3 regions of the Vogesella sp. LIG4 genome follow, and region 3 is predicted to be linked to each of the others. Evidence: riboswitches for the same ligand, from Rfam matches in the RefSeq annotation. Region 3 holds a riboswitch; each other region holds the start of a gene.

Region 1 (10,254 bases), 920 kb from region 3:
CGCTTTTCCCCTCCTACCTGCCCGTGTTGCCACTATTCAATTTGCAATTTGCAAACTATAAAATGAAGGTGCAGCTGTTAGCTGTTCATATAAACGCAGCCTCGTAACACCACCTCGGCCAAAACCACCGCCCACCGGGCTTTGCCAAAAAGGTGACATCGACTCATGCGCCCCGCCCCGCATCAACCCGACCGTTTGCTGCGCGTCCTGTGGCCTTTCATTCTGGTCGCCCTGCTGCAGGCAGTCATCAGCGGCATCAGCCTGGAAGTGCTATCGGTGGTGCGCGCCTACGTCAGCGGGGAAAGCCTGTGGTCCAAGGGCCAGAAGGATGCGATCTACTACCTCAAGCTGTACGCCGACAGCCGCGACGAGCGCGATTTCCTGCAGTACCAGCAAGCCATCGACATTCCGCTGGGCGACCACCAGGCACGCCAGGCACTGGACGCTCCCGAGCCCGACCTGCTGCGCGCCGAAGCCGGCTTCCTGCAGGGCGGCAACCACCCGCAGGACATCCCCGGGCTGATCTGGCTGTACCGCAACTTCCGTCACTTCAGCTACCTGGAAACCGCCATCGCCCACTGGACTACCGGCGACCAGCAGCTGCTGCAACTGATGCAGACAGCCAACCAGATGCGCCATGGCTTTACCCAGCACACCCCCTCCGCAGCGGAAATCGCCGGCTGGATCGCGCAGATCCGGCGCGTCAACGAGCAGGTCACCCCGGTCGAAAGAGCGTTCTCCAACACCCTGGGCGAAGCCTCGCGCTTCATCCAGCAGCTGCTGCTTGCGGCCAACCTTGTCACCACCACCATCCTGATCCTGCTGGCGGTACTGCGCACCGGCAAACTGCTCAACCAGCGGCTGGAAGTGGAAAGCGCGCTGCGTGCCGAGAAAGAACGCGCCCAGATCACCCTGACCTCGATTGGCGATGCGGTGATCACCACCGACGAAGCCGGCTTCATCACCTATATGAACCCCGCCGCCGAACAGCTCACCACCTGGCGCGACGAGCAGGCACACGGCCTGCCGCTCAGCTCCATCATCCGCATGCTGAACGAGCAGACGCAGCAGGAAGACGGCAACCTGATCGAACAGATCCTGAACGGCGAAGCCAGCGGCACCAGCCAGCACACCCAGCTGATGGTGCGCCTGGACGGCAGCGCCATCGTGGTCTCCCTGGTGGCCTCGCCCATCCACAGCAACGGCAGCGTCAACGGCGCCGTGCTGGTGCTGCACGACATGACCCGCGAGCGGCAATATGTGGCCAACCTCTCCTGGCAAGCCACCCACGACGCGCTCACCGGGCTGACCAATCGCCGCGAATTCGAGCAGCGGCTGGAGCAGGCGCTGGGCAAGCTGAGCGCCGGCACGCCGGTGGAGCACGCGCTGATGTTCCTCGACCTCGACCAGTTCAAGATCGTCAACGACACCTGCGGCCACGCCGCCGGCGACGAGCTGCTGCGCCAGATCTGCACCCTGCTGCAACAGCAGCTGCGCGATATCGACACCCTGGCGCGCCTCGGCGGCGACGAATTCGGCATCCTGCTGGAGCACTGCCCCGCCATCAACGCCGGACAAATTGCCGAAGCGCTGCGCCAGACCGTGCAGGAGCTGCACTTTGCCTGGGAAGGCCACCCGTTCAATGTCAGCGTCAGCATCGGCCTGGTGCACCTGAGCGCGCCGATGACCACGCTGGCCGAGGCGCTGCGCGCCGCCGACGTGGCCTGCTACATGGCCAAGGAAAAGGGGCGCAACCGGGTGCAGGTCTACCACCCGGATGATTCCGAGCTGTCGATGAAGTATGGCGAAATGGCTTGGGTGCAGCGCATCCGCCTGGCACTGGAAGAGAACCGTTTCTGCCTGTACGCGCAGCAGATCGCCCCGCTAAGCAACGACACCGACGACGGCATCCACATCGAGCTGCTGCTGCGCCTGTACGACGAATATGGCCGCCTGGTGCCACCGATCAGCTTCATCCCGGCAGCGGAGCGCTACGGCCTGATGCCGCTGATAGATCGCTGGGTGGTACAGAATGCCTTTGCCACCCTGGTCAGCCGCCAGCAGCATGGCCACAGCAGCCAGGTAACCACCTGTGCCATCAACCTGTCCGGCAGCTCCATTGGCGACGACAGCTTTCTCGACTTCCTGCACGAGCAGTTCCGCCTGCATGCCATCGCGCCGCAACGCATCTGCTTCGAGATCACGGAAACCATCGCCATCGCCAACCTCAGCGACGCCATTCACTTCATCACCGAACTGCAAAAGCTGGGCTGCCGCTTCTCGCTGGACGACTTTGGCGCCGGCATGTCCTCGTTCAGCTACCTGAAACACCTGCCGGTGGACTACCTGAAAATCGACGGCAGCTTCGTCAAGGACATGCTGGACGACCCTATCGACCACGCCATGGTGGCGGCGATCAACCACATCGGCCATGTCATGGGCAAGCACACCATTGCCGAATTCGTCGAGACCCCGCAGATCATGCAGGCAGCCGCCATGCTGGGCATAGACTACGTGCAGGGCTACGCCGTGATGCGCCCGCAACCGTTCACCATAGACTGCGAGTTACGCCACCTGGCACCGCAGGATTGCCTGCTGCCCGGCACATTGCCGGCCAGCAGCCACGGCGCCGAACCGGCCAGACAGGCTGCGCAGGACAAGCAGCCGTAGCTCACAAGCCACAACCGCAGTTGTGGCAAAAACACATCAATTCCCATAAAAATCAAATAATTAGTTTTCACCGGCAATGCCGTTGTTTGCCGGCGCGGCATTGTCACAGCCGACAGCTTTCCTTCCGTCGGCGACGGAAAATCATCGTTTTCGCCACCTGCCGCCGCCAGCACCAGCAAGCATCGCGAAGCTGCCCGTTTTTACCCTGCCGGCATCGATTGACGCTGGCGCGGGCGCTCTCTAGATTGAGCTGCAGCCACATCAGGCAGACAGGAGAGATCGCCCGGACAGCAGTCCAGCGGCGGCGCCGAAGGGGAATCGCCCCGAAAACTCTCAGGCAAAAGGACTGTCTGCCCAGGCTCTCTGGAGAGCAGGCGCCATCAGCGGCGCCTCGCCGAAGGCAGCACGGTGCGCAGCGCGCACCCAATCTCTCAGGCACACGGACAGAGGGGGCAAGCACGGGTCGCCAGGCGACCACCCACCCCCATTTACCGGGCTTGCGGCCAACCTTGGCCGCGCCCTTGTCTGGAGAGCGCCATGTTTACCAAAGATATGCAGATTGCCGGCTTCGACGACGCCCTGTGGGCCGCCATGCAGGCCGAAGACCAGCGCCAGCAGGACCACATCGAGCTGATTGCCTCCGAAAACTACACCAGCCCGCGCGTGATGCAGGCCCAGGGCAGCCAGCTCACCAACAAATACGCCGAGGGCTACCCCGGCAAGCGCTACTACGGCGGCTGCGAACACGTGGACGTGGTGGAGCAGCTGGCCATCGACCGCGCCAAGCAGCTGTTCGGCGCCGACTACGCCAACGTGCAGCCGCACTCCGGCAGCCAGGCCAACGCCGCCGTCTACATGGCGCTGCTGGAGCCGCACGACACCGTGCTCGGCATGAGCCTGGCCCACGGCGGCCACCTCACCCACGGCGCCAAGGTCAACTTCTCCGGCAAGATCTACCACGCGGTGCAATACGGTCTGAACCCGGAAACCGGCGAGATCGACTACGACGAAGTGCAGCGCATGGCCAACGAATACCAGCCGAAGATGATCGTGGCCGGCTTCTCCGCCTATTCGCTGATCGTCGACTGGAAGCGCATGCGCGAGATCGCCGACAGCATCGGCGCCTACCTGTTCGTGGACATGGCCCACGTGGCCGGCCTGGTGGCTGCCGGGCTGTACCCGAACCCGATTCCGCACGCCCACGTGGTGACCACCACCACCCACAAGACCCTGCGCGGCCCGCGTGGCGGCCTGATTCTGGCTGCGGCCAACCCGGAACTGGAGAAGAAGCTGAACTCGGTGGTGTTCCCCGGCATCCAGGGCGGCCCGCTGATGCACGTCATCGCCGCCAAGGCGGTGGCCTTCCAGGAAGCGCTGCAGCCGGAATTCGTTGATTACCAGAAACAGGTGCTGGCCAACGCCCGCGCCATGGTGAAGGTGTTCCAGGACCGCGGCTACAGCATCGTGTCCGGCAAGACCGACGACCATCTGTTCCTGCTGAGCCTGATCGACAAGGGCCTCACCGGCAAGGCGGCCGATGCCGCGCTGGGCGCCGCCCACATCACCGTGAACAAGAACGCGGTGCCGAACGATCCGCAAAGCCCGTTCGTGACCAGCGGTATCCGCATCGGCACCCCGGCCATCACCAGCCGTGGCTTCAAGGAAGCCGAGGCACGCCAGGTGGCGCACTGGGTATGCGACATCCTCGACGATATCGAGAACCCGGACGTTACCGCCAAGGTCAAGCGCCAGGTGGCCGAGCTGTGCGCGGCCTTCCCGGTATACCGCGCTGCCAGCGGGAGCTGATCATGGCCATCAGTGTGTTTGATCTGTTCAAGATCGGCATCGGCCCGTCCAGCTCCCACACCGTCGGCCCGATGCGTGCCGCGCGGCAGTTCATCGCCCGCCTGGAACGCGACGGCGTGCTGCCGGCGGTGGCCAGCGTGCGCTGCGAGCTGTTCGGCTCACTGGGCGCCACCGGCAAGGGCCACGGCTCCGACATCGCCGTGCTGCTGGGGCTGCAGGGCGAGCTGCCGGATGCCGTGGACACCGACGCGGTGCCGCAGATGGTAGCGGCGATTCGTGACAGCAAGCGCCTGCGCCTGCTGGGCAGCCACGAAATCGTCTTTGCCGAGAGCGAGCATCTGGTGCTGCACAAGCGCAAGACGCTGCCGTTCCACCCCAACGGCATGACCTTCGAGGTGCGTAACGACAAGGGCGAAGTACTGGATAAGCGCGCCTACTACTCGGTAGGCGGCGGCTTCGTGGTGGACGAGGCGGCAGTGGATGCCGGCTTTACCCCGCCGGGCAGCGAAGAACTGCGCCACCCGTTCAGCAATGGCGCCGAGCTGCTCGCCTTGTGCCAAAGCGAAGGCAAGAGCATCAGCCAGATCATGCTGGAAAACGAGCTGGCCTGGCGTAGCGAGGAGGAAGTACGCGCCGGCCTGCTGCAGATCTGGCAGGTGATGCAAAGCTGCGTGCAGCGCGGCTGCAGCCACGAAGGCATCCTGCCTGGCGGCATGAAAGTGAAGCGCCGCGCCGCCGACCTGTACCGCAAACTCACCAACGCCCCGGAGGCCGCGCTGCGCGACCCGCTGACGGTAATGGACTGGGTGAACCTGTACGCACTGGCGGTGAACGAGGAAAACGCCGGCGGCGGCCGCGTGGTCACCGCGCCCACCAACGGCGCGGCCGGCATCATCCCGGCGGTGCTGCACTACTACGCCCGCTTCGTGCCCAATGCCAGCGAGGACGGCGTGGTGCGCTTCCTGCTCACCGCCGGCGCCATCGGCATCCTGTTCAAGCTCAACGCCTCCATCTCCGGCGCCGAAGTCGGCTGCCAGGGCGAAGTGGGCTCCGCCTGTTCCATGGCCGCCGGCGCGCTTGCCGAGGTGCTGGGCGGCACGCCTGAGCAGGTGGAAAACGCCGCCGAAATCGGCATGGAACACAACCTGGGCCTGACCTGCGACCCGGTGGGCGGCCTGGTGCAGGTGCCGTGCATCGAACGCAACGCCATGGCGGCGGTGAAGGCCATCAACGCCGCGCGCATGGCGCTGCGTGGCGACGGCCAGCACTTCGTATCGCTGGACCGGGTGATCAAGACCATGCGCGACACCGGCCGCGACATGAGCAACAAGTACAAGGAAACCGCGCGTGGCGGCCTGGCGATCAACGTGATCGAAGTGCCGGTAAACATCGTGGAATGCTGATGCCCGCTTGCGGCCAACGTTGGCCGCAGACATGACAACGCCCGCTCACGCGGGCGTTTTTTTTGCTAACAGCTTCCCGCCCTGCCGCCAGGCTCGCTGGCTGTCACGCCTCTCGATACTTTCTATCGTCAGGCGCTCTGCGCATCGACTCGAAAACACGGGGCTCCCATGGCCGGATCGCCAGCAGCAGGCTGGTGCCATGCTGATCATCCGTCGCTCGGGCCAGACCTTCCTGATGCAGGTCAGTAAACTCCTGCAGCAGCTGGCGCATCCGTTTCTGGAAGCGTTGATTGTCGGCAGGTGACAGCATTGCCTGCTGGAAAAGCTGGTGGGACCGACTGTTTGGCACCTTCAAGGAAAGCGAACATTTCGCACTACACTGCGGCTTTCCAGGGCGCCAGGAGGAGCACCTGCAGAAAATGCTGCTGTTCAAGAATGTCTATCGTGACCAGGCCGCCGGCAGCAAACCACCCTCCAGACCATGAAAAAGGCCGCCATCTGCGATGGCGGCCCTGGTGGCAATGCTGATGCTATCAGTTGGCCAGGTGGTGCTGCACGGCGCTCATGCCGTCCTTGCCATCGAAGGTGGTTACACCGGCCAGCCAGCTCTTCAGCATGAACGGGTTCTTCTTCAGGTAGTTCTTGGCAGCCAGTTCCGGCTTCTCCTTGTCCATGATCGGGCCCATCACGCGGTTTTCGATGTCGGTGGTGAACTGCATATTGGTCAGCAGTTTCGCCACGTTCGGACAGCGTGCCTGGTAGTCGGTTGCCAGGGCGGTGAATACCTTGGCTTCGCCGTAGTTGGGGCCGAACACGTCGTCGCCGCCGGACAGGTAGGTCATCTTGTACTTAACGTTCATCGGATGCGGTTCCCAGCCCAGGAACACTACCCATTTCTTCTGGCGAATGGCGCGTTCCACTTCGGACAGCATGCCTGCCTCGCTGGACTCAACCAGCTTGAAGCCGGACAGGCCGAACTGGTTCTTCTTGATCATTTCCTGGATCAGGTTGTTGCCATCGTTGCCCGGCTCGATACCGATGATCTTGCCATCCAGCTTGTCCTTGAACTTGGCGATGTCGGCAAAGCTCTTCAGACCGGCTGCCGCCACGTAGGCAGGTACTGCCAGCGTGTACTTGGCACCCACTAGGTTGGGGCGGTCCAGCACCTTGATCTGCCCTGCCTTCACGAACGGCTCGATCATCGGCGTCATGCTGGGGTTCCAGTAGCCGAGGAAGGCGTCGATCTGCTTGTTCTTGATGCCGGCGAAGGTGATGGGCACTGAGGCGATGGTGGTGCTCGGCGTGTAGCCCAGGCCTTCCAGCACAACGCTGGCCATGCCGGTGGTAGCGGCGATGTCGGTCCAGCCCACATCGGCAAAATGCACTTTCTGACACTGGGCGGTATCGGTCGCCAGTGCCGCGCTGCTAACGGCACCAATCAACAGTGCTCCTGCAAGCTTGTAAGCATTCATTAACTTAGCTCCTGTCTTCTGCAATTCGTTCGGTAGCGCCAAAGCGCCGGGCAATCGCCGCTCCTGTGGCAGCAACTGCCAGATTGCCATGTCGCCCGCAGTCAACTTGCTTGCTTTCGACAAGCAATTGCCAGCAGGCGCCTTGATTGAGATCACATAATTGCCGCTTCGAGCGCCAGCTGCTGGCGTTCACGGCTTGGCGGGTAGCCGAACAGGTTGCGATAAGACTTGGAAAAGTGGGAAGACGACAAAAAGCCTGTGGCGACAGTGACTTCCATCACGCTCATATTGGTCTGCAGCAGCAGCTCGCGGGCGCGGCGCAGCCGCAGGTCCAGGTAGTACTGCGCTGGCGTGCTGCCCAGATAGCGCTTGAACAGGCGCTCCAGGTGGCGCAACGACACCCCCAGCTCGGCGGCCAGGTCGTCCAGCGGGCGCGGGTTCTCGATGTTCATTTCCATCGCCAGCGCGGCATCGATCAGCGACTCGTGGCCGGTACCTACCCGCGCCAGCAGCGGGATGTGCTGGTGGTCGTGCTGGTCGCGGATGCGGTCGACGATGAACTGCGCCGACACGTCTGCGGCCAACCCCTTGCCGCCCTTGTGGCGGATCAGGTTGCACATCAGATCCAGCGGCGCGGTACCGCCGCTACAGGTAAGCCGGTCGCGGTCGATCACGAACAGTTCGCTGGAGAACTGCGTCTTGGGGAATTCTTCACGGATGGAGGACAGGTTTTCCCAGTGGATGCTGCTGCGGTAGCCGTTCATCACCCCCGCCTTCGCCAGGGCGAAGGCGCCGGTACAGACTCCGCCCAGCGGCACGCCGGCGCTGGCAAAGCGGCGGATGATGGCCAGCGCGCCATCGCTGGCGGCTTCGCGCACCTGGATGCCGCCGCAGACGATGAGCAGGTCGTAATCGCCCGGCTCGCCCGGCGCGGTGGTGGGCGCCAGCGACAGGCCATTACTGGCAGCCACCGGCTGGCCGTCAGCGGAGATCAGCGACCAGCGGTACAGCCTCTTGCGTGACAGGTGATTGGCCATGCGCAGCGGTTCCACCGCGTTGGCAAAGGCAATCATGGAAAAATTGGGCAACATCAGGAAACCGATGTGAGCGAGCGAACCAAGTTGTTGCGGGCTCATGGTGACCTCCGGTGGATGGTGTGTGGTTGGGGGTGTGCACCTCGTGGCGGGTGCTAGAACAAACGTGAACCGGTACTGGTGTTGCGGCAAGAGCCTGTTTACGAAGTTGCGCGCCAGCAGGCGCGCAGCCGATCGTAAACAGGTTCCAACGGGCCGGTCATGCCGGCCCGCCATTCAGATTAAAGCATCAGCCTGTATCAGTGGCCTCCCTGCTGCGGCGCCGGGCCGCGGCCAAAGCTTTCGGTCAGGCGGTCGAGGATGATGGCCAGCAGCACCACGGCGAGACCGCTCTCGAAGCCAAGGCCCACGTCCAGACGCTGGATACTGGCCAGCACGTCGTTACCCAGGCCGCCAGCACCCACCATGGAGGCGATGATCACCATCGACAGCGCCATCATGATGGTCTGGTTGACGCCAGCCATGATGGCCGGCAGCGCGATGGGCAGCTGCACCTTGAACAGCAGCTGGGTCGGGGTACAGCCAAAGGCGTGGCCGGCCTCTACCTGCTCCTTGTTCACCTGGCGGATACCCAGGCTGGTCAGGCGCACTGCCGGCGGCACCGCGAACACCACGGTGGCCAGGATGCCCGGCACGCGACCCAGGCCGAAGAACATGGCGGCCGGAATCAGGTACACGAAGGCGGGCATGGTCTGCATGAAGTCCAGCACCGGGCGCACCAGGGTGTTGGTACGGCGGCTACGGGCACACCAGATGCCCAGCGGCACGCCGATCATCAGGCTGATGAGGGTGGCAGACAACGTCAGTGCCAGCGTGGACACCGTTTGCGCCCAGAAACCGGTGACCAGGATCAGGGAAAACGCAGCCAGTACGAAGGCAGCGAATTTCCAGCCAAGGCGCCAGATGCCGAGAGCAAAGAAGAAGCCGATGAGCAGCCAGGCCGGCAGCGACAGCAGCGCCACCTCGATGTGTTCGGCGAACAGGTCCACCGATTTGCCGATGGCGTCGAAGGCCCCGGCGTTGTTGTCCAGCAGGAAGCGGATGAAACCGTTAACCCATTCGCCGATGGGCAGGAAGCTGTGTGGATTGGCGATGAATTGCTGCCAGAGGTCGTTCATGGTGGGGACTCCATTCGGGACAGGCGTCGCGCGCCGTCCTCATCAATCGGGGATCGGTCGCGGCTCAGTGTACGGCGCTGCTTTGCAGGCGGTGTTCCGACAACTTGGACAGCACGCTGGAGGCAGTGATCACCCCCAGGTAGCGGCCATCGTGGTCGATCACCGGCAGCGGCTCGCGCTGCCCCTGCAGGCGCTTGAGCACGTCCGGCAACGCCGACGCCGGCGTGATCGGCGATACCGGCACACAGCGCTCGGCCGGATTACAGCCTTCCGCCCCCAGCGAATCGCGGCCCACCAGGCCCAGCAGCTTGTGGTCGCCGGACACGCAGGCCACCCAGTGGTGCTGCGGGTCGGCGGCGCCGGACAGATTGCCGTTCACCATCAGGCCCACACCATGCGGGTCGATCAGGTCCTTGGCCAGCAGGTAGCGCGAGGTATCCACGCTCTTGAAGAATTCCCGCACGTAGTCTTCCGCCGGGTTTTCGATGATCTCCTGCGGCGTGCCCACCTGCACCAGGCGGCCGCCCTCCATGATGGCGATGCGCGAGCCGATGCGCAGCGCCTCTTCCAGATCGTGGGACACGAAGAAAATGGTCCGGCGATGGTCGCGCTGCAGCTGCAGCAGGATGTCCTGCATCTCGCTGCGCTTGAGCGGGTCGAGTGCCGAGAACGCCTCGTCCATCAGCATCAG
Region 2 (10,254 bases), 1.6 Mb from region 3:
ATGACAAGCTGGAGAAGATCAGGGTGCAGCTGGCCAAGCTGGCCTGAGCCTGATTCCCGCCAACAAGGCTGCCGCTCGCGGCAGCCTTGTTTTTGTCCGGTCGCCACATGGCAGTGCCGGGCCAGGCACGATTTCCCGCACATCAAACGAAAGCAAGAACATGAACTGCAAGACGCTGTTTGCCCTGATCGCAACCCTTTGTGCCGGCTCCGCCATGGCAGCCGGACAGGGCTGGTATGCCGGCGTGGCCGCTGGCCAGGCGCAAACCCACTTTACCGGCCAGGAGCAGCTTGGCTACGGTGCCGATGGCAAGGTTTACGATTATTCCGCTGCACAGAAAGTGTATGCCGGCTATGGCATCAACCAGACTTTCAGCGCCGAACTGAGTCTCTTCAATCTGGGCCACAGCCGCTTCTCCGGCACGGTGCTGGGCGCGCCGGCACAGGATCGCTTCGGCGCCAAGGGCCTGTCGCTGGCTGGTGTGGCGACCCTGCCGCTGAACGATAAGCTGGCACTGTTCGGCAAGCTGGGGGCTGCGGCAGTAACTACCAACTACACCTGTGTAGTGGCTTGTGACCCGCTGCACAACAATGACCACCACGGCATCTACGCCAACTACGGTGTGGGTGCGCGCTATGCGCTGACTCCGGCGCTGTCTGCTCGTGTCGAGTACGAGCGCTTCGACGGCATGAAGTATGAAACCGGCATTGGTGCCAGCAACTGGCGTGGCCACTTCCGCAGTGATACCGATTTCCTGTCGCTGGGCCTGCAGTACGGCTTCTGATTCTTGAGTAGTAGGGCGGAAGCCCCGGCGTGCCGGGGTGTTCCGCCGCAAGCTTGGCCGCAAGTCTGCACCGCTTGCGGCCAAGCTTTTTGTGTAGGGCGGTTTCGTACCCTTGGCGTGATTGCCGTGGTGAGTTGCGGCGGAACGCCCGCTTTGCGGGCTTCCGCCCTACATGACCGGGCGAAGTAGGGTGGAAGCCCCGGCGTGCCGGGGTGTTCCGCCACAAGGTTGGCCGCAAGCTTGGCCGCAAGTCTGCACAGCTTGCGGCCAACCTTTTTGTGTAGGGCGGTCTCGTACCCTTGGGATGATTGCCGTGGCGTGTTGCGGCGGAACGCCCGCTTTGCGGGCTTCCGCCCTACATGACCAGGCGAAGTAGGGCGGAAGCCCCGGCGTGCCGGGGTGTTCCGCCGCAAGGTTGGCCGCAAGTCTGCACCGCTTGCGGCCAAGCTTTTTGTGTAGGGCGGTTTCGTACCCTTGGCGTGATTGCCGTGGTGTGTTGCGGCGGAACGCCCGCTCTGCGGGCTTCCGCCCTACATGACCGGGCGGTGACAATCGCTTGCCAATGGTATCGGCTTCTTCTTTTACGCTTTGCCATCGACTCAGAGGAGCAGGTTGATGGCAAGTTACCGTCGGATGTTCGTGGCAGGTGGAACGTATTTCTTGACCGTCACTTTGCTGGAGCGTGGTTCGTGTTTACTGGTGACGCATATCGATGCGTTGCGTGATGCGGTCCGGCAGACGCAGCGAGTGCGGCCGTTCGGCATTGATGGCTGGGTGGTGTTGCCAGATCATTTTCATTGTCTGATCACGCTGCCACCCGGTGACGATGATTTTTCCAATCGCATCAAGGCGATCAAGATTCGGTTTGTTCGGCAGCTGGCGGCGAGTGAGGAGCGGAATGCCGTACGTGTCCGCAAGGGGGAGCGAGGTATCTGGCAACGCCGTTTCTGGGAGCATGTCATTCGTGACCAGACGGATTTCAATCGCCACCTCGATTACATTCATCGCAATCCACTCAAGCATGGGCTGGTTACGCATGTTGCGGCATGGCCGTATTCGACTTTTCATCGCTATCTGGCCGCTGGTGTGTATCAGTCTGACTGGTGCGGGGTAGAGGATGCTCTGCGAGCACGGTAGCCTGGATTGAATGAAATGAAGCCCGACGTTTACCGCGTAATTCCAAGGTTGGCCGCATGCCCTGACGGTATTGCGGCCAACTTTGCTTTGTCTGTGGCGTCCATTACGCGGATGTAGCCGCTACTCATCGTTGCCACCCGGCAGTCGGGCGCGGCATCTACTGTTGATCATGAAAAACGCCCGCATGCAGCGGGCGTTGTCATGTCTGCGGCCAACGTTGGCCGCAAGCGGGCATCAGCATTCCACGATGTTTACCGGCACTTCGATCACGTTGATCGCCAGGCCGCCACGCGCGGTTTCCTTGTATTTGTTGCTCATGTCGCGGCCGGTGTCGCGCATGGTCTTGATCACCCGGTCCAGCGACACGAAGTGCTGGCCGTCGCCGCGCAGTGCCATGCGCGCGGCGTTGATGGCCTTCACTGCCGCCATGGCGTTGCGTTCGATGCACGGCACCTGTACCAGGCCGCCCACCGGGTCGCAGGTCAGGCCCAGGTTGTGTTCCATGCCGATTTCGGCGGCGTTTTCCACCTGTTCAGGCGTGCCGCCCAGCACCTCGGCCAGCGCGCCGGCGGCCATGGAACAGGCGGAACCGACTTCGCCCTGGCAGCCGACTTCGGCGCCGGAGATGGAGGCGTTGAGCTTGAACAGGATGCCGATGGCGCCGGCGGTAAGCAGGAAGCGCACCACACCGTCTTCGCTGGCATTGGGCACGAAGCGGGCGTAGTAGTGCAGCACCGCTGGGATGATGCCGGCCGCGCCGTTGGTGGGTGCGGTGACCACGCGGCCGCCACCGGCGTTTTCCTCGTTCACCGCCAGTGCGTACAGGTTTACCCAGTCCATCACCGTCAGCGGGTCGCGCAACGCGGCTTCCGGGGCGTTGGTGAGCTTGCGGTACAGGTCGGCGGCGCGGCGCTTCACTTTCATGCCGCCGGGCAGGATGCCTTCGTGGCTGCAGCCGCGCTGCACGCAGCTTTGCATCACCTGCCAGATCTGCAGCAGGCCGGCGCGTACTTCGTCCTCGCTACGCCAGGCCAGCTCGTTTTCCAGCATGATCTGGCTGATGCTCTTGCCTTCGCGCTGGCACAGGGCCAGCAGTTCGGCGCCGGTCTTGAACGGGTGCTTCAGTTCGGTAACGCCCGGCGGCACGAAGCCGGCGTCGATGGCGGCCTCATCCACCACGAAGCCGCCGCCTACCGAGTAATAGGCACGCTTGGACAGGCTGTTGCCGTCGGCGTCGAAGGCTTCGAAGATCATGCCGTTGGGGTGGTAGGGCAGGGCCTTGCGCTTGTACAGCAGCAGGTCTTCCGCCTCGTTGAAGGCAATGCGCTGCTGGCCGAGCAGGGTGATGGCCTTGTCGGCACGGATGGTGGCCAGCATCTGCGGCACGGCATCGGTGTCGACCAGGTCGGGCAGCTCGCCGGCCAGGCCCAGCAGCACCGCGGTATCGGTGCCGTGGCCTTTGCCGGTGGCGCCCAGAGAGCCGAACATTTCCGATTTCACGCGCGCGGTGGCGCTCAGCTGGCCATCCTTTTCCAGGCGGGCGATGAACTGGCGCGCGGCACGCATCGGGCCGACGGTGTGGGAGCTGGACGGGCCGATGCCGATCTTGAACAGGTCGAAAACACTGATAGCCATGCTGCTTCTCTTGTCTGGTTGTGGCGCCGCCGTGGGTTGGCGGCGCCCGGTTTACAGGGGGTGGCCCCGTGCTGTTGGATAACGCACCGCGGCCAGGGTTGGCCGCAGCGCTTAGAGCTTATTCACGATCTGCTGCGCTTCGGCGATACGGCGTTGAAAATACCTTCGGAATGCTCATTGACTCCATGTCAATTCCGCTTCCTCAGCCATTTTCGCCTTGTCTCGCTCTAGCTCACGAGATCGTGAACAAGCTCTTATTACTATTTAACGATAGACCGGATACGCGGCGCAAAGCTCCGCTACCTGGCGTTTTACGCGTGCACCCACTTCCGGGTTCTCGATATCGTCGAGGATGTCGCAGACCCAGTGCGCCACCTGGCGTGCCTCGGCTTCCTTGAAGCCACGGCTGGTGATGGCCGGGGTGCCGATGCGGATGCCGCTGGTCACGAACGGGCTTTGCGGATCGTTCGGCACCGCGTTCTTGTTCACGGTGATGTGAGCGGCGCCCAGCGCGGCATCGGCCGCCTTGCCGGTGAGGCCCTTGTCGATCAGGCTCAGCAGGAACAGGTGGTCGTCGGTCTTGCCGGACACGATGCTGTAGCCGCGGTCCTGGAACACCTTCACCATGGCGCGGGCGTTGGCCAGCACCTGTTTCTGGTAATCGACGAATTCCGGCTGCAGCGCCTCCTGGAACGCCACTGCCTTGGCGGCGATGACGTGCATCAGCGGGCCGCCCTGGATGCCGGGGAATACCACTGAGTTCAGCTTCTTCTCCAGTTCCGGGTTGGCCGCAGCCAGAATCAGGCCGCCACGCGGGCCGCGCAGGGTCTTGTGGGTGGTGGTGGTCACCACGTGGGCGTGCGGAATCGGGTTCGGGTACAGCCCGGCAGCCACCAGGCCGGCCACGTGGGCCATGTCCACGAACAGGTAGGCGCCGATGCTGTCGGCGATCTGGCGCATGCGCTTCCAGTCGACGATCAGCGAGTAGGCGGAGAAACCGGCCACGATCATCTTCGGCTGGTATTCGTTGGCCATGCGCTGCACTTCGTCATAGTCGATCTCGCCGGTGGCCGGGTTCAGGCCGTACTGCACGGCGTGGTAGATCTTGCCGGAGAAGTTGACCTTGGCGCCGTGGGTGAGGTGGCCGCCATGGGCCAGGCTCATGCCGAGCACAGTGTCGTGCGGCTCCAGCAGCGCCATGTAGACGGCGGCGTTGGCCTGGCTGCCGGAGTGCGGCTGCACGTTGGCGTAGTCGGCGCCGAACAGCTGCTTGGCGCGGTCAATGGCCAGCTGTTCCACCACGTCCACGTGTTCGCAGCCGCCGTAGTAGCGCTTGCCGGGGTAGCCCTCGGCGTATTTGTTGGTGAGCTGGCTGCCCTGGGCCTGCATCACGCGCGGGCTGGTGTAGTTTTCGGAGGCAATCAGCTCGATGTGGTCCTGCTGGCGCTGGTCTTCGGCCTGCATGGCGGCCCACAGGGCGTCGTCAAAGCCGGCAATCTGCATATCCTGGGTAAACATCGCGTATCTCCTGGTCGCCGGCGCAGGCGGCAAAACGTTGGCCGCACCGCGCCTTGAATAAAACGGGCGGTGATGGACGGACGGTCTGTGGAATGGCAGACAGGGTAATGGGGCGTCCGCCCGGTATCACCGGACGATGCCCCCTCTGTCCCTTTGCCTGAGAGATTGCGGCGCAGTATTGACTGGCCATGCTGCCTTCGGCGAGGCCGCGCGGTTGCGGGCCTACTCTCCAGAGTGCCTGACCAGTGCAGTTCTTTTGCCTGAGAGTTTCTGGGGCGATTCCCCTTCGGCGCTGCCGCTGGATCAGATCCGGGCAGTCTCTCCTGCACTGGTGGCGGCCAACCTTGCGATTGGCTGCGTAGCTTGGCGCAATCTAGAGAAGCTGGCCGTGGCTGTCAACGCATGTCGGACAGTATTCGATGTGCAGGTGCAGCATTGGTGTGGCTGGCTGACAGTAGTTAGCGCTTGCCGCCGGACAAGGGCTGCAGCCCGGATTTGCCGTTTGCGGGTGGTGATGGCATATCGCGCCAGAAGTTTCTTGCGCATTGCATATTGTCTACGGGGGCTATGGAATTTTTTGCGATTTAAACCTAACATATCGAAATTGCAAAGTTGTTTTAAATCAATTTTTTGCGACAGCATGGCGCAAATGCACGCAGAAAGTGCATGAAATTGTTTTCTGGCTATAACAGGAACGGGGCTCGCTCCCCGGTAGTAACATCCACTCACTTCAAAATCCAATAAACAGGGGAAGTATCTATCATGTCTTTGCGCGCAAAACTGATGACGTTCGTGCTGCTGGTAATTGCAGCACTGGCAGTCGTCTTCTGTAGCGTTGCCTACTGGAAGATGAGTGCCACGCTGGCAACCCAGATCGAAGGGCAGATCAAGATGGCTGCCGACAATAAGGTGAGCTTCGTATCAGAGTGGGTGCAGAGCAAGCAGCATATTGCTGCTTCGGTACTGCCGCGTTTCGGTACTGGCGAACTCAAGCCGATACTGGATCAGGCCAAGGCCGCCGGTGGCTTTGACGACATGTATATCGGCCAGCCGGACAAGACCATGACCCAGCCCACCGGGGCGACACCGGTACCGCCAGGCTATGACCCGACCGTACGGCCGTGGTACCTGGCTGCCAAGGATTCCGACGGTCCTATCGCTTCGCCTCCGTATATCGACGCTGCAACCAAGAAGCCGATCATCACCTTTGCCCAGGCGCGCAAGGATGGCGGCCAGCTGGTGGCGGTAGCCGGTGGCGACGTGACGCTGGCGCGCGTGGTGGAAGAAGTGGTGTCCGCCAAGCTGCCGGGCGATGGCTACGCCTTCCTGATTACCGCGGCAGGCGATGTGATCGCCCACCCGCAAAAAGACTCCGCGCTGAAGAAAATCGGTGAGGTCATTCCAGGCTTCGACCTGGCTGGCCTGAGCAAGGATGGCGTGATCCAGTCCGCCTCCATCGATGGCGAAACCCAGCTGGTGGCGCTGTTCCCGGTGCCGAAGACCAACTGGCTGTTCGGCGTGCTGGTGCCCAAGGCTGCCGCCATGGCACCGGTGAGCCAGCTGCTGATGGTAATGGTGGGCCTGGCGATTGCCGGCATGATCCTGGCCAGCATCCTGGCCTATGTGGGCGTGGCACGCATGCTGTCCGGCCTGGGCACCCTGCACAAGGCGATGCAGGAAGTGGCCAGCGGCCATGGCGACCTCACCAAGACCCTGCCGGTGGGCAACCGTGACGAAGTGGGCCAGATCGCCGACGCCTTCAACCAGTTCGTGGCCAAGCTGCGCGAGATGTTCATCACCGTGCGCGACGAATCCGAAGCCCTGGCACGCGATGCCGGCGAGCTGAGCAGCGTGGCCGAGCAGATCGGCCAGGACTCCCGCGTGCAGTCCACCGAGCTGTCTGCTACCGCGGCCACCATCGAGGAAATCACGGTCAGCATCAACCACATTGCCGACCACGTGGGCGAAACCGAGGCGCTGGTGGCGCAGTCGCGCAGCAACTCGGTGGATTCGCACCGTGCCATGGCCGAGGTGGAGCGCGAAGTGCAGTCCATCCAGACCGCCGTGGCTTCGCTGCACACCGTAATGGGCAGCCTGTCCGGCCAGTCCGAACAGATCAAGGGCATTGTCGGCGTGATCCGCGACATCGCCGATCAGACCAACCTGCTGGCGCTGAACGCGGCCATTGAAGCTGCCCGCGCCGGCGAATCCGGCCGCGGCTTTGCCGTGGTGGCCGATGAGGTGCGCAAGCTGGCCGAGCGTACCGCCACTGCCACCGTGCAGATCGCCGAGATGATCGACACCGTGATCCGCCGCACCGGCGAGGCCATCGAGCATGCCGATACCACCAACGAGAAGGTGGCATCCGGTGTCACCTTGTCGCGCCAGGCGGCCGACAAGGTGGAAGTGATCAAGAGCAATGCCGAGGAAATCTCCTCGCGCATGGGCGAAATCACCTCCTCCACCGCCGAGCAGGGCATCGCCACCAACGAGATGGCACGCAGTGCCGAGCGCGTGAACGTGATGGCGCAGCAGACCGACAGCAGCCTGCAGCAGGCGCTGGCCACCATCAACCTGCTGGCGCAGCGCGGCGACGAACTGAAGTCGCTGGTTGCCCGCTTCCGCCTCTGAGCGCATTCTCTGCCTTGCATCGCCCCGGCCCGTGCCGGGGTTTTTCATTTAAGGAGCCGGCCATGCGCGACCCGTTCACCGTATTCGGCAGCAGCCCCGTCGTGCTGGACGGCGCCATGGCCTCGGAACTGGAGCGCCGTGGCTGCGACCTGAACGATGCGCTGTGGTCGGCGCGGGTGCTGATCGAGCAGCCGCAGCTGATTCGCGATGTGCACTACGACTACTTCCTGGCCGGCGCCGACGTGGCCACTACTGCCAGCTACCAGGCGAGCTTCCCCGGCTTTGCCCGTCGTGGCATTGATGCCGGTGAGGCTGCGCGGCTGATGCGGCTGTCGGTGGAGCTGGCGCAGGCGGCGCGCGACGCGTTCTGGGCCGACGAGCACAACAGGGTTGGCCGCACGCGCCCGCTGGTGGCGGCCTCGGTGGGCCCTTACGGCGCCATGCTGGCCGACGGCTCGGAATACCGCGGCCACTATGGCCTCTCCGAGCAGCAGCTGGTGGACTTTCATCGCCCGCGCATCGCCGCACTGCTGGCGGCCGGGCCGGACTTGCTGGCCTGCGAGACCATTCCCTGCCAGCAGGAGGCGCTGGCACTGGCGCGGCTGCTGCGGGACGAGTTTCCGCAGGCTGCGGCGTGGATCAGCTTCTCCTGCCGCGACGATGCCAATCTGAGCGAAGGCACTCCTCTGGCCGATGCTATCGCCGCGCTGCAGCCATTCGCCCAGGCGGTGGCGGTAGGGGTGAACTGCACCGCGCCGCGCCACATCGCGCCCTTGTTGCAGGCGGCGGCACAGGCCAGCGGCAAGCGGCTGCTGACCTATCCGAACTCCGGTGAAACCTACGACCCGGTGAGCAAGACCTGGCACGACAGCAACGAACCGCAGGCATTTGCCGATGCCGCCCGCCAGTGGCGCGCGGCCGGCGCCAGTTGTATTGGCGGCTGCTGCCGCACCACGCCGGACGACATTCGCGCGCTGGCCGCCTGGCTGCGCGGCAGCCGAGGGCAGGGTACTGCATGAGGTGGTGGCTTGCTGTGGCGTAAAGTTGCCGGAAAATGATTTATTTGTTTCTGTAATGGCAGTGAATTGCCATTTCGTGGATTCTTGATCTGGATGCTGGTGGTTGCCGGGGTGGAAAAGTAAAATGGCCACTTCTTTTGTTGCGTCGCAATATCAATCATGACCACGCTCAGCCCATCCGCCATCCCCGAGGCGGATACCGCCATCGCCCACAGCCTGCTGGAAGACGTGCTCGCCATCCTGGTGGGCACGCTGCTGGTGGCTTTCGGCGTGGCGATGTTCAAGCAGGCCGGCCTGCTCACCGGCAGCACCGCCGGCATCGCCTTCCTGCTGCACTACCGCACCGGCCTGCCGTTCGGCGCCATCTTCTTCACCATCAACCTGCCGTTCTACTGGCTGGCCTGGCGCCGCATGGGCTGGCGCTTCACGCTGAAGACCTTTATCGCGGTGAGCCTGCTGTCGCTGTTCACCAGCATGCACGGCCAGTTCCTGCACCTGGGCAGCCTCAACCCGTTCTACACCGGGCTGGTGGGCGGGCTGATGATGGGCATGGGCTTCATTGCGCTGTTCCGCCACCAGGCCAGCCTGGGCGGCATCAATATCCTGGCGCTGTTCCTGCAGGATCGCTACGGCATCCGCGCCGGCAAGCTGCAGCTGGGGCTGGATCTGCTGATTCTTGGCACTTCGCTGCTGCTGGTGAGCTGGCCGGCGCTGCTGGGCTCTATCCTGGGGGCCGCGGCGCTGAACATGGTGATCGGCTTCAACCACCGCCCGGACCGCTACATCGCCATATAGCCGCGTTGGCGCGATGGACACGAAAAAGGTTGGCCGCATGCGGCCAACCTTTTCTGCTTTGGAGCATGCTGTTCAGGCTTGGCGATCCGCCGGGTGGTTCACGCCGTCGTTCACCGGCACCGGGCCGAGTTCATACGGGTTGACGCCTTCCAGGCAGCCGACGTTGTAGCCGTACTGCTGCGGGTTGCTGCGCCGCTGGTGGTGGGTGTAGATGCCGCACTCACCGCAGAAATAGTGGCTGGCGGTGCGGGTGTTGAACTGGTACAGCCTGAGCTTGTCCGCGCCCTGCACGATGCGGATGCCGGCCAGCGGCACCGAGGCGACGATGGCGCCCTTGCGGCGGCAGATGGAGCAGTCGCAGCGGCGCGGGTCGACGATGCCGTCCGGCAGATGCAGCTCCAGTACCACCGCGCCGCAGTGGCAGCTGGCGGTGTGGTATTCGCGGATGGGGGTGTTGCCGACCTGCTTGATCATGGCGGCCTCCTGGCTGAATGGCATCGGCATGATGCCGGCTGCGGGGCAGGGCTGCTACTGGCCGTTGGGCGTGGCGCGGTCTGTGGCACGCCGGATAGGCGATTTCCGGGATGCGCTGCGTTTATCCGGGCTACGACGGGGCAACAAAAACCCGGCGCGCGGCCGGGTGGGGTCAGTTCTTCTGGTGGCCGTTCTCGTGGAAGGCCAGGCTGTAGTCGGCACCGGCATCCACCGCCAGTGCGTCCTTCAGCCAGGGCAGCA
Region 3 (10,254 bases):
CGGCCTGCCGGCCAATACCCCGCCGGTGCTGGTGGTGCAGCACATGCCGGAGCATTTCACGCTGTCGTTCGCCAACCGCCTGGACCAGTGCTGTGCCATGGCGGTATGCGAAGCCAGCGACGGCCAGCCGCTGCAGGCCGGCAATATCTACATCGCGCCGGGCCACTCGCACCTGAGCGTGGTGAGCCGCGGTGGCCAGCTGTTCACCCACCTGGATCAGGGCGAGGCGGTGAATCGCCATCGCCCGTCGGTGGATGTGCTGTTCGACTCGGCGGCGGCCTTGCTGGGCAAGCGCGCGGTAGGGGTGATCCTCACCGGCATGGGCAAGGATGGCGCTGCCGGCATGCTGCGCATGCGCGAGGCCGGCAGCTACAATCTGGGGCAGGATCAGGCCAGCAGCGTGGTGTACGGCATGCCGCGCGCCGCCTACGAGATCGGCGCGGTGCACGAAGTGGTGCCGCTGCCGCGCATGGCCGAGCGCGTGCTGGCCTATCTGTGCGGCCAACAGAAGCGGGAGGCATGATGCTGGCCGGTCATGCGGAACACCGCTACCTCGACAAACATTTCAACCGCCACGCCGCCAAGCTGCTGCCGGGCGAGTTCCAGGCCACCGACGACGGCCTGCTGCTGGTAACGGTGCTGGGCTCCTGCGTGTCCGCCTGCCTGCGCGACCGCGAAACCGGCATTGCCGGCATGAATCACTTCATGCTGCCGGACCACGGCAACGGCAACCGCGACAGCCTGATGCCGGCGCGTTTCGGCACCCACGCCATGGAGCTGCTGATCAACGACATGCTCAAGCTCGGTGCCAGCCGCCGCAGCCTGGAAGCCAAGGTGTTCGGCGGCGGCAACGTGCTGGACGGCATCAGCAAGGCGAATATCGGCCAGCGCAATGCCGGCTTCGTGCGAGCCTTCCTGGCGCAGGAAAACATCCCCATCGTGGCGGAGGACCTGGGCGCCGACATCGCACGCAAGGTGTATTTCTTCACCGACAGCGGCAAGGTGCTGATCAAGAAACTCCGCCCGCAGCATACCCTGGTGCAGGAAGAAGAAAGCTACCGCCGCCGCATCGACAGCGACAGCGAACGCAAGACCGGCGGCGACGTGGATCTGTTCATCTGAGCCGGGCAGGGTTGGCCGCAGGCTGCGGCCAACTTGCGATATCTAGCGCTCCAGCAGCGGCAGCTTGCCTGTCTCCTTGGCCCAGTGCTCGTGATCCGGCAGCGGCTCCTTCTGCTGCACGATCACCGGCCAGACCCTGGACAACTCGGCATTCAGCGCCAGCATGTGGTGCTGCGCCGGCGGCAGATCCTCCTCGGTGGTGATGGCATCGATCGGGCATTCCGGCACGCATAGCGTGCAATCGATGCACTCGTCCGGGTCGATGGCCAGGAAGTTGGAGCCTTCGTGGAAGCAGTCCACCGGGCACACCTCCACGCAGTCGGTGTATTTGCATTTGATGCAGGCTTCGGTTACAACGTGCGTCATTTTTCGCCCTCCACGGCTGTGCACACCGTTATCGGTAGCCAGCTGTGATTATTGTTTGCTCCGCGCCGAATGTCTGCCCCTGATCCCGCTTACCGTGGCCGTTTTGCCCCCAGCCCCACCGGCCTGTTGCACGCCGGCTCGCTGACCACGGCCGTGGGCAGCTACCTGGAAGCCCGTCGCCGCGGCGGCCAGTGGCTGCTGCGCATGGAAGATCTCGACCCTCCGCGCGAAATGCCTGGTGCTGCAGCCAACATCCTGCGCACGCTGGAAGTCTTCGGCTTCGAGTGGGATGGCGAGGTGGTGTACCAGAGCCAGCGCCATCAGCTGTACCGCGCGGCGCTGGACCAGCTCGTTGCCCAGGGCGATGCCTATGGCTGCGGCTGTACCCGCAAGGAAATCAGCGAGCACGGCCTGCGCGGGCTGGACGGCATGGTCTACCCGGGCACCTGCCGCCACGGGCTGGCGCCGGGGCGCAGCCCGCGTGCCTGGCGGCTGCAGGTACCGGATGAAGAGCTGGGTTTCGATGATCGCCTGCAGGGCTATTACGCGCAGCAGCTGCAGCGCGATATCGGCGACTTCGTGCTGCTGCGTGCCGATGGCTTCTGGGCCTATCAGCTGGCGGTGGTGGTGGACGATATCGCGCAGGGCATCAACGACATCGTGCGCGGCGCCGACCTGCTGGTGTCCACGCCGCGCCAGCTGTGGCTGCGGCAATGCCTGGGCGGGCCGGCGGTCAGCCACTGCCACCTGCCGCTGATGGTGAATGCCGCCGGCGAGAAGCTTTCCAAACAGACGCTGGCGCCGGCCATCTCGCCAACGTTGGCCGCACAGGAGCTGCGCCAGGCCCTGCAACGGCTGGGGCATGCGGCGCCAAGCGCGGCGGGGACGGTGGCGGAACTGTGGCAGTGGGCCCACAGCCACTGGCAGCTGACACAGGTACCGGCCGGGCCGGTGACAATTGTTTGAGCATCTTGCAACGCTGGCGCCAACAGCCCCTGGCGGCTGGTTTGTGGCTAACTGCTTGGCCGTAAAGCGAAATATCATGCTTTTTTGTCCAGGACTTGTCGCAAGTATCTGAAAAATGGACAAAACCCGACTTGCCAAGCCGGCAGGGCGCGACGATAATCCGGCCATTCACGCAGGAGAGCGCAGCTAGCCGATAGGCCGGTTGCCGCCGAAGGCGCAAGTGCACCCGCAATCGCTCAGGCAAAAGGACTGCAAGAATCCGGTCGCAAGATCGGCTGAATCTGGAGAGCGGCGCATATCGCGCCCACCGAAGGGGCTAACGGCGCAATGCCGGAAAATCTCAGGTGCATGGACAGAGGGGTGTGAGATAGAGGAATAACTCACTCCGAGGATTTGCCCATGACGGCCCCGAAACGTACCCCACTGTTTGATGCGCATATTGCCGCCAATGCAAAGATGGTTGACTTTGCCGGCTGGGAAATGCCCATTCATTACGGCTCGCAGCTGAAAGAACATGAAATCGTGCGTAACGACGCCGGCATGTTCGATGTGTCCCACATGACCGTGGTGGACATCACCGGCAGCGACGCCAAAGCCTGGCTGCAAAAGCTGATCGCCAACGACGTGTCCAAACTGGGCTTCGAAGGCAAGGCACTCTACTCCGGCATGCTCAACGAGCAAGGCGGCGTGGTGGACGATCTGATCGTTTACCTTGCGGCCAACGGTTACCGCATGGTGATCAACGCCGGCACCACCGAAAAAGACCTGGCATGGATGGACAAGCAGTCCGCCGGTTTCGACGTGGCACTGAAAGTGCGCCGCGACCTGGCCATGCTGGCCGTGCAAGGTCCGCAGGCCATTGCCAAAGTCTGTGCCGTTAAGCCGGACTGGGCAGAAGCCATCCAGGGCCTGAAAGTATTCCAGGGCCTGCCGTTCGGCGAATGGTTCGTGGCCCGCACCGGTTACACCGGTGAAGACGGCCTGGAAATCATGATTCCCGCTGCCGAAGCCATCACCTTCTTCAACCAGCTGCAAGCTGCCGGCGTAGCGCCGATCGGCCTGGGTGCACGCGATACCCTGCGTCTGGAAGCCGGCATGAACCTGTACGGCCACGACATGGACGAAACCGTGTCGCCGCTGGAAGCCGGCATGGGCTGGACCATCGCCTGGAACCCGGAAGAGCGCGATTTCACCGGCCGCAAGGCACTGGAAGCCCAGAAGGCTGCCGGTGTGGCCATGAAGCAGGTGGGCCTGGTGCTGGAAGGCCGCGGCGTACTGCGCGAAGGCCTGAAAGTAGTGGTGGATGGCGCCGAAGGCATCATCACCAGCGGCACTTTCTCGCCGACCCTGAAGCATTCCATCGCCATTGCCCGCGTGCCGGCCGCTACCGGCGCCACCGCCCTGGTGGATCTGCGCGGCACGCTTACCGAGGTTCGCGTGGTGAAAATGCCGTTCGTACGCAACGGTAAGAAAGTTTTTGAATAAGCTGGTGTATAACGACGAGGCGAGAGCGTCGCCCCGGTACTACCCAATCTAGATCCAAACTATCTGCATCAGGAGAATCACATGAGCAACATTCCCGCCGAACTGAAATACGTATCCAGCCACGAATGGCTGCGCCTGGAAGCTGACGGCACCGTTAGCATCGGCATCACCGAACATGCCCAGGAGCTGCTGGGCGATATCGTGTTCGTGGAACTGCCGGCCGTTGGCAGCCAGCTGGGCGAAGGCGAACAGGCAGGTGTGGTGGAGTCGGTAAAAGCCGCCTCCGATATCTACGCCCCGATCGCCGGCGAAGTGCTGGAAGTGAATAGCGATCTGGAAGCGGCTCCGGATCTGGCCAACAGCGATCCGTACGGCGCAGCCTGGTTCTTCAAGATCAAGCCGGCCAACGCCGCTGATCTGGATCGCCTGATGGATGCCGCTGCCTACGCAGCCGAAATCGGCGCCTGATCGAAGGGCCCTGCCGTCGCAAGATGGCGGGGCTTTTGTATTTTTGCCTCCCGATGCGCCCTGCGGGCGGGCCTTGCGGCCAACCCCACCGACGCTGCGCATCGTGTGGCTAGCTAAGACGGAATCGAAGACATGTCGCTCTCGCAACTCTTCAATCATCAAGAATTCATCGAACGCCACATCGGCCCGTGCGAGGCCGAGAAGGCCGAGATGCTGTCCTACGTGGGCGCTTCCTCGCTGGAAGACCTGGTAGCGCAGACCGTGCCGGCCAACATCCGCTTCAACCGCGCGCTGGATCTGCCGCCGGCGCAGCGCGAAGCCGACGCCCTGGCCGACCTCAAGGCCGTGGCCAGCAAGAACGTGGTGAACAACTCCTTCATCGGCCTGGGTTACTACCCGGTGCTGACCCCGGGCGTGATCCTGCGCAATGTGCTGGAAAACCCGGGCTGGTACACCGCCTACACCCCGTACCAGGCTGAAATCGCCCAGGGCCGCCTGGAAGCGCTGCTGAACTTCCAGCAGATGATCATCGACCTGACCGGCCTGGAAGTGGCCAACGCCTCGCTGCTGGACGAAGCCACCGCTGCTGCCGAAGCCATGGCCATGGCGCGCCGCGTGTCCAAGTCCAAGTCCAACCAGTTCTTCGTGGACAGCCGCGTGCTGCCGCAGACCCTGGACGTGATGCGGACCCGCGCCGAATACTTCGGCTTCGAGCTGGTGCAGGGCCACCCGGAAGAAGCCGGCAACGGCGAGTACTTCGGCGTGCTGTTCCAGTACCCGGGCGAATCCGGCGAGCTGCTGGACCTGACCCCGTACATTGCCGCTGCCAAGGCCAAGGGCGCGCTGGCAGTAGTTGCCGCTGACGTGATGGCACTGGTGGCACTGAAGTCGCCGGCCGAAATGGGCGCCGACGTGGCCGTGGGCAACACCCAGCGCTTCGGCGTGCCGATGGGCTTCGGCGGCCCGCACGCTGCCTTCTTCGCGTTCAAGGACGACATGAAGCGCTCGGCACCGGGCCGCATCATCGGCGTATCGGTGGATGCCAAGGGCAAGACCGCGCTGCGCATGGCGCTGCAGACCCGCGAACAGCACATCCGTCGCGAGAAAGCCAACTCCAACATCTGTACCTCGCAGGTGCTGCTGGCCAACATCGCCGGCATGTATGCCGTGTACCACGGCGCCGAGGGCGTGAAGCGCATCGCCGCTCGCATCCACCGCATGGCAGCCATCTTCGCCCACGCGGTGAAGGCAGCCGGCGGCAAGCTGGTGTTCGATCGCTTCTACGACACGGTACAGGTTGACCTGGGCGCCAATGCGGCCAAGGTCTACGCCGCTGCGCTGGCCGCCGGCATCAACCTGCGTGACGCCGGCAACGGCGTGCTGGGCGTGGCCTTCCATGAAGCCGCTACCACCGCCGACCTGGCACAGCTGGTGGAAATCTTCACCGGCAAGCCGGCCGACATCGCGGCGCTGGACGCCGCTGCCGCCGATGCCATCCCGGCCGCGTTGAAGCGTGAGTCCGCCATCCTGTCGCACCCGGTGTTCAACACCCACCACAGCGAACACGAGATGCTGCGCTATCTCAAGAAGCTGGAAAACCGCGACCTGGCGATGAACCACTCCATGATCAGCCTCGGCAGCTGCACCATGAAGCTGAACGCCACCAGCGAGATGATTCCGATCACCTGGCCGGAATTCGCCAACATGCACCCGTTCGCACCGCGCGAGCAGACTGCTGGCTACCTGGAAATGATCGAAGGCCTGCAGCAGCAGCTGATGGCCATCACCGGTTTCGACGCCATCTCCATCCAGCCGAACTCCGGCGCGCAGGGCGAATACGCCGGCCTGCTGGCGATCCGCCGCTTCCACGCCAGCCGTGGCGAAGCGCACCGCACCATCTGCCTGATCCCGCAATCCGCGCACGGTACCAACCCGGCCACCGCGCAGATGCTGGGCATGCAGGTCGTGGTGGTGAAGACCGACGACAACGGTAACGTGGACATGGCCGACATGCGTGCCAAGGCCGAGCAGCATGCGGCCAACCTCGGCGCGCTGATGATCACCTACCCGTCCACCCACGGTGTGTTCGAGGAAGGCATCAAGGAAATCTGCGAGATCGTGCACGCGGCCGGTGGCCAGGTGTACATGGACGGCGCCAACATGAACGCCCAGGTGGGCCTGACCCGCCCGGCCGACATCGGCGCCGACGTGCTGCACATGAACCTGCACAAGACCTTCTGCATCCCGCACGGCGGCGGCGGCCCGGGCATGGGCCCGATCGGCATGAAGTCGCACCTGGCACCGTTCATGGCCAACCACGTGGTGTCCGCCGTACCGGGCGCCGTGGCCGGCCAGAGCGCGGTATCCGCTGCGCCGTTCGGCTCCGCTTCCATCTTGCCGATCTCCTACATGTACATCCGCATGATGGGCGCGGAAGGCATGAAGCACGCCACCGAAATGGCGCTGCTGAACGCCAACTACCTGATGAAGCACCTGTCGGGGCACTACCCGGTGCTGTACACCGGCCGCAACGGCCGCGTGGCACACGAGTGCATCATCGACCTGCGCCCGCTGAAGGCCGCCTCCGGCGTGACCGAGGTGGACGTGGCCAAGCGCCTGATGGACTACGGCTTCCACGCGCCGACCATGAGCTTCCCGGTAGCGGGCACGCTGATGATCGAGCCGACCGAATCCGAATCCAAGGCCGAGCTGGACCACTTCATCTCTGCGATGCTGGCCATCCGCCAGGAAATCGACAAGGTGCAGAACGGCGTATGGCCGGCGGACAACAACCCGCTGGTGAACGCGCCGCACAGCAAGGCAGACATCGCCGGTGAGTGGACCCGCCCGTACAGCCGCGAAGAAGCCTTCTTCCCGCTGCCGTACGTGCTGGAAAACAAGTTCTGGCCGAGCGTGAACCGTATCGACGACGTATACGGCGACCGCAACCTGATCTGCAGCTGCCCGTCCATCGACAGCTACCAGTAAGCCCAAGGTTGGCCGCATGCGGCCAACGTCGGCATGGCAAAGCCCCGCGCAAGCGGGGCTTTTTGTTTGTTTACAGCCTGGCCAAGGTGCCCTCAGGCGCTGCGCCGCACCGTCCACAGCGCACCGCCCAGCAGGATCAGGCCACCGAACTGCAGCGGGCCGAGTGCGTGGCCGTAGGCCAGCCAGTCAATGACGATGGCGGTGGCCGGGTAGATGAACTGCAGCACCGCGATGCGGCTGGTGGGCAGCCGGCTCATGCCGGCATACAGCAGCACGTAGGCAAGGCCGGTGTGCAGGCTGCCCAGGCCGACCAGCCAGCCCCAGGCCGCGCCGGCTTGCGGCCAACCATGCCACAGCGGCCACCAGCAGCTCAGCAGCACACCCACCGCGCACTGCCACCACGCCAGCGCGAAGGCGCTGACACCCGGCGCCAGCTTGGCGATCAGCGGCACGCCGGCATAGCACAGCGAGCCGAACAGGCACAGCAGCAGGCCGGTAAGGTAGCTGCTGCTCAGCACCTGCGCGGCCGGCTGGTCGAACAGCCCGGTGGCCAGCGCCAGCCCCAGCAGCGCCACTCCGCAGGCCAGCGCGCGGGTGGACGACAGATGCTCGCGCAGCAGCCAGGCGCCCAGCAGCAGCACCCAGAACGGCTGCAGGTGAAACACCACCGTGGCCACGCCGATGGACGTCATCGGAATGGCAGCAAAGAACAACGCCCAGTTGCTCACCATCAGCACCCCGGCCAGCACGGCGGCCAACAGTGCGCGCCCGGACAGGCGCAACTCCGCCAGCCTGCCGCTGGCTGCGCCCCATAGCAGCAGCGCCAGGCCGCCGAACAGGCAGCGGAACAGCACCGTGGTCACTGCGTCCTGGTGGGCTTCGGTAACGAAGATGCCGATGCTGCCGAGCAGTACGCCGCCGGCGGTCATCAGCAGCGTGCCGCGCTGCTCGCTGGCGCTGTTGCCGCCCGTGGCGGCAGGGGAGAGGGTGGGGGTAGCGGTCTTCATGCAGTCATTGTGGCCGGGGCGTAATGCTGCGAAAAGCGGATTTATGGCGATGCTATGATTCGATTTTCGAATGCATGGAGCGGCGATGAACGGCAACGACCTGCAACTGGACTGGCTGCGCGCCTTTGTCACCGTGGTGGACAGCGGCTCGCTTACCGCGGCGTCACGGCAGCTGTATCGCTCGCAGTCGGCAATCAGCATGCAATTGAAGAAGCTGGAAGACGCTGCCGGGCGGCCCTTGCTCGCCCGCGGGCCGCGCCACCTGGTGCTGACCGTGGCCGGCAGCGAGTTGCTGCCGCATGCACGGCGCCTGCTTGCCGTGCATGCCGAGGCGGTAGCGGCGCTGCATGCGCCGGCGGTATCCGGCCGCATCCGGCTGGGGGTGCCGGACGACTACGCCATGGCCTACATGGCGCCGGTACTGCGCACCTTCTCCAGCCGCTACCCGGGGGTGGAGATCACCCTGGTGTGCGAGCAGTCCACGGTGCTGATTCCGCGTGTGGAGCGTGGTGAGCTGGATCTGGCACTGGTTTCCCGCGACCAGCCACAGCGCGGCGAGCTGTTGTTCCGCGAGGCGCTGCTGTGGGTAGGGGCGGAAGAGCACGAAGCCTGGCGCCGCGAGCCGCTGCCCATTGCGGTGCACGAGCTGGGCAGCCGCGCACGCAGCGAGGTACTGGCTGCCATCGATGCGCAGCAGCGCGCCTATCGCATCGTTTACTACAGCCCCAATGTGGCCGGCCAGCTGGCGGCGGCCTACAGCGGCATGGCGGTGGCGGTGCTGACGCGCTGCAGCCTGCCGCCGGATCTGAAAGTGCTGGATGCGCGCCACGGCCTGCCTCCCTTGCCGGAACTGGAAGTAGCGCTGATCCGCAGTGCCGCCTCGGCACGCGCCCCGGCGGTGGATGCCATGCATGAACAGCTGCTGCGTACCTTGCAGCGGGAGGGCATCAGTTAGTTGTAGCCCGGATAGCCGTGCGCATCCGGGGCGGCGGCTCGGCGCTGGGCTGCGCCAGATCAGCGCTGCTGCTGTTGCTGGAGATATACCGGCAGGTCGGTAGTGGGCGGGAAAACGTTCAGGTAATAAAGAATGCCCGCCGCGTGGCCACGGTGATAGGTGGTGTGGTTGACCACGTGCAGCAGGATGTCGCGGCGGCTCATGCGGCCAACCCCACCGCCGATGAACTCGAATTCGACGACCTGATCCAGCGCGGACTCGTCCAGCGCGGCGGCGTAGTCCACATACCACTGGTCCAGTTCAAGCTGGCTTGCGACCAGCTCATGGATGCCGGGGCAATGCTCGGGATTACGCGAAGTCAGCCCATGCGGCTTGCCGAGCAGATGGCACTGCCAGACGTAATCCATGGCCAAGGAATGATTGAGGGTGCGGATCAGGCTGCCAAAGACGATGGGGCGCGGCGCGACCAGCTCTGCGTCCGGCACCGTGGACACCACGGACAGGAACAACTCATCGGCCCAGGCCTTGTAGCGGGTAAGGGTTTGGGTATCCGTCATCATGGGGCTTCCTGTTGGTGGCGAGGGGTGGGGCACAGCAACTGTCGAGCGGGGTAGTTTATACGACGATGGCGTAGATTGGAGTGGATGTAATGGCGTCTAAGTTAGCGTACGGCATAAGTGAACCGGATGATGACCAAGCCGAGCGTAAACCAGAATGACTGCCAGAAATGGTTGCGTGGAACAATGAGCGGGTGATTTTTTGCGCGATGGCGAGCAATAGTCTGTGAGAGGAGTGCTGATGTCACCGGCGCTACGACAAGATTGGCCATGCGTAATGGTGGCCAATGGATAAAGGTGTGATTGAACGCGAGAACTGAAAGTCCTGCCAGTATGCAAC

The links. A riboswitch is a leader RNA that binds a small molecule or an ion and turns the genes downstream of it on or off. The one in region 3 is predicted to bind glycine.
Region 1: another riboswitch for glycine. It lies ahead of glyA (serine hydroxymethyltransferase); the one in region 3 lies ahead of gcvT (glycine cleavage system aminomethyltransferase GcvT).
Region 2: another riboswitch for glycine. It lies ahead of glyA (serine hydroxymethyltransferase); the one in region 3 lies ahead of gcvT (glycine cleavage system aminomethyltransferase GcvT).

The regions. Positions count from the first base shown of each region.
Region 1 covers NZ_LT607802.1:3,360,690-3,370,943, forward strand. Annotated here, with positions in the region: gene PSELUDRAFT_RS15610 (EAL domain-containing protein) at 166-2,670, shown strand; glycine riboswitch at 2,931-3,029, shown strand; gene glyA (serine hydroxymethyltransferase) at 3,208-4,476, shown strand; gene PSELUDRAFT_RS15620 (L-serine ammonia-lyase) at 4,479-5,879, shown strand; gene PSELUDRAFT_RS15625 (hypothetical protein) at 6,170-6,364, shown strand; gene PSELUDRAFT_RS15630 (choline ABC transporter substrate-binding protein) at 6,413-7,321, opposite strand; gene PSELUDRAFT_RS15635 (GlxA family transcriptional regulator) at 7,504-8,487, opposite strand; gene PSELUDRAFT_RS15640 (proline/glycine betaine ABC transporter permease) at 8,685-9,563, opposite strand; gene PSELUDRAFT_RS15645 (glycine betaine/L-proline ABC transporter ATP-binding protein) at 9,628-10,254, opposite strand, start outside.
Region 2 covers NZ_LT607802.1:2,675,108-2,685,361, forward strand. Annotated here, with positions in the region: gene PSELUDRAFT_RS12600 (valine--tRNA ligase) at 1-47, shown strand, start outside; gene PSELUDRAFT_RS12605 (outer membrane beta-barrel protein) at 161-784, shown strand; gene PSELUDRAFT_RS12610 (transposase) at 1,400-1,921, shown strand; gene PSELUDRAFT_RS12615 (L-serine ammonia-lyase) at 2,156-3,556, opposite strand; gene glyA (serine hydroxymethyltransferase) at 3,821-5,074, opposite strand; glycine riboswitch at 5,216-5,311, opposite strand; glycine riboswitch at 5,313-5,410, opposite strand; gene PSELUDRAFT_RS12625 (methyl-accepting chemotaxis protein) at 5,837-7,705, shown strand; gene mmuM (homocysteine S-methyltransferase) at 7,768-8,724, shown strand; gene PSELUDRAFT_RS12635 (YitT family protein) at 8,884-9,519, shown strand; gene PSELUDRAFT_RS12640 (GFA family protein) at 9,592-9,993, opposite strand; gene PSELUDRAFT_RS12645 (23S rRNA (adenine(2030)-N(6))-methyltransferase RlmJ) at 10,166-10,254, opposite strand, start outside.
Region 3 covers NZ_LT607802.1:132,590-142,843, reverse strand. Annotated here, with positions in the region: gene PSELUDRAFT_RS00645 (chemotaxis response regulator protein-glutamate methylesterase) at 1-523, shown strand, start outside; gene cheD (chemoreceptor glutamine deamidase CheD) at 520-1,122, shown strand; gene fdxA (ferredoxin FdxA) at 1,165-1,488, opposite strand; gene gluQRS (tRNA glutamyl-Q(34) synthetase GluQRS) at 1,558-2,454, shown strand; glycine riboswitch at 2,618-2,716, shown strand; glycine riboswitch at 2,726-2,820, shown strand; gene gcvT (glycine cleavage system aminomethyltransferase GcvT) at 2,854-3,939, shown strand; gene gcvH (glycine cleavage system protein GcvH) at 4,021-4,407, shown strand; gene gcvP (aminomethyl-transferring glycine dehydrogenase) at 4,540-7,395, shown strand; gene PSELUDRAFT_RS00610 (DMT family transporter) at 7,488-8,402, opposite strand; gene PSELUDRAFT_RS00605 (LysR family transcriptional regulator) at 8,488-9,357, shown strand; gene PSELUDRAFT_RS00600 (DinB family protein) at 9,417-9,917, opposite strand; gene PSELUDRAFT_RS19120 (hypothetical protein) at 10,019-10,254, opposite strand, start outside.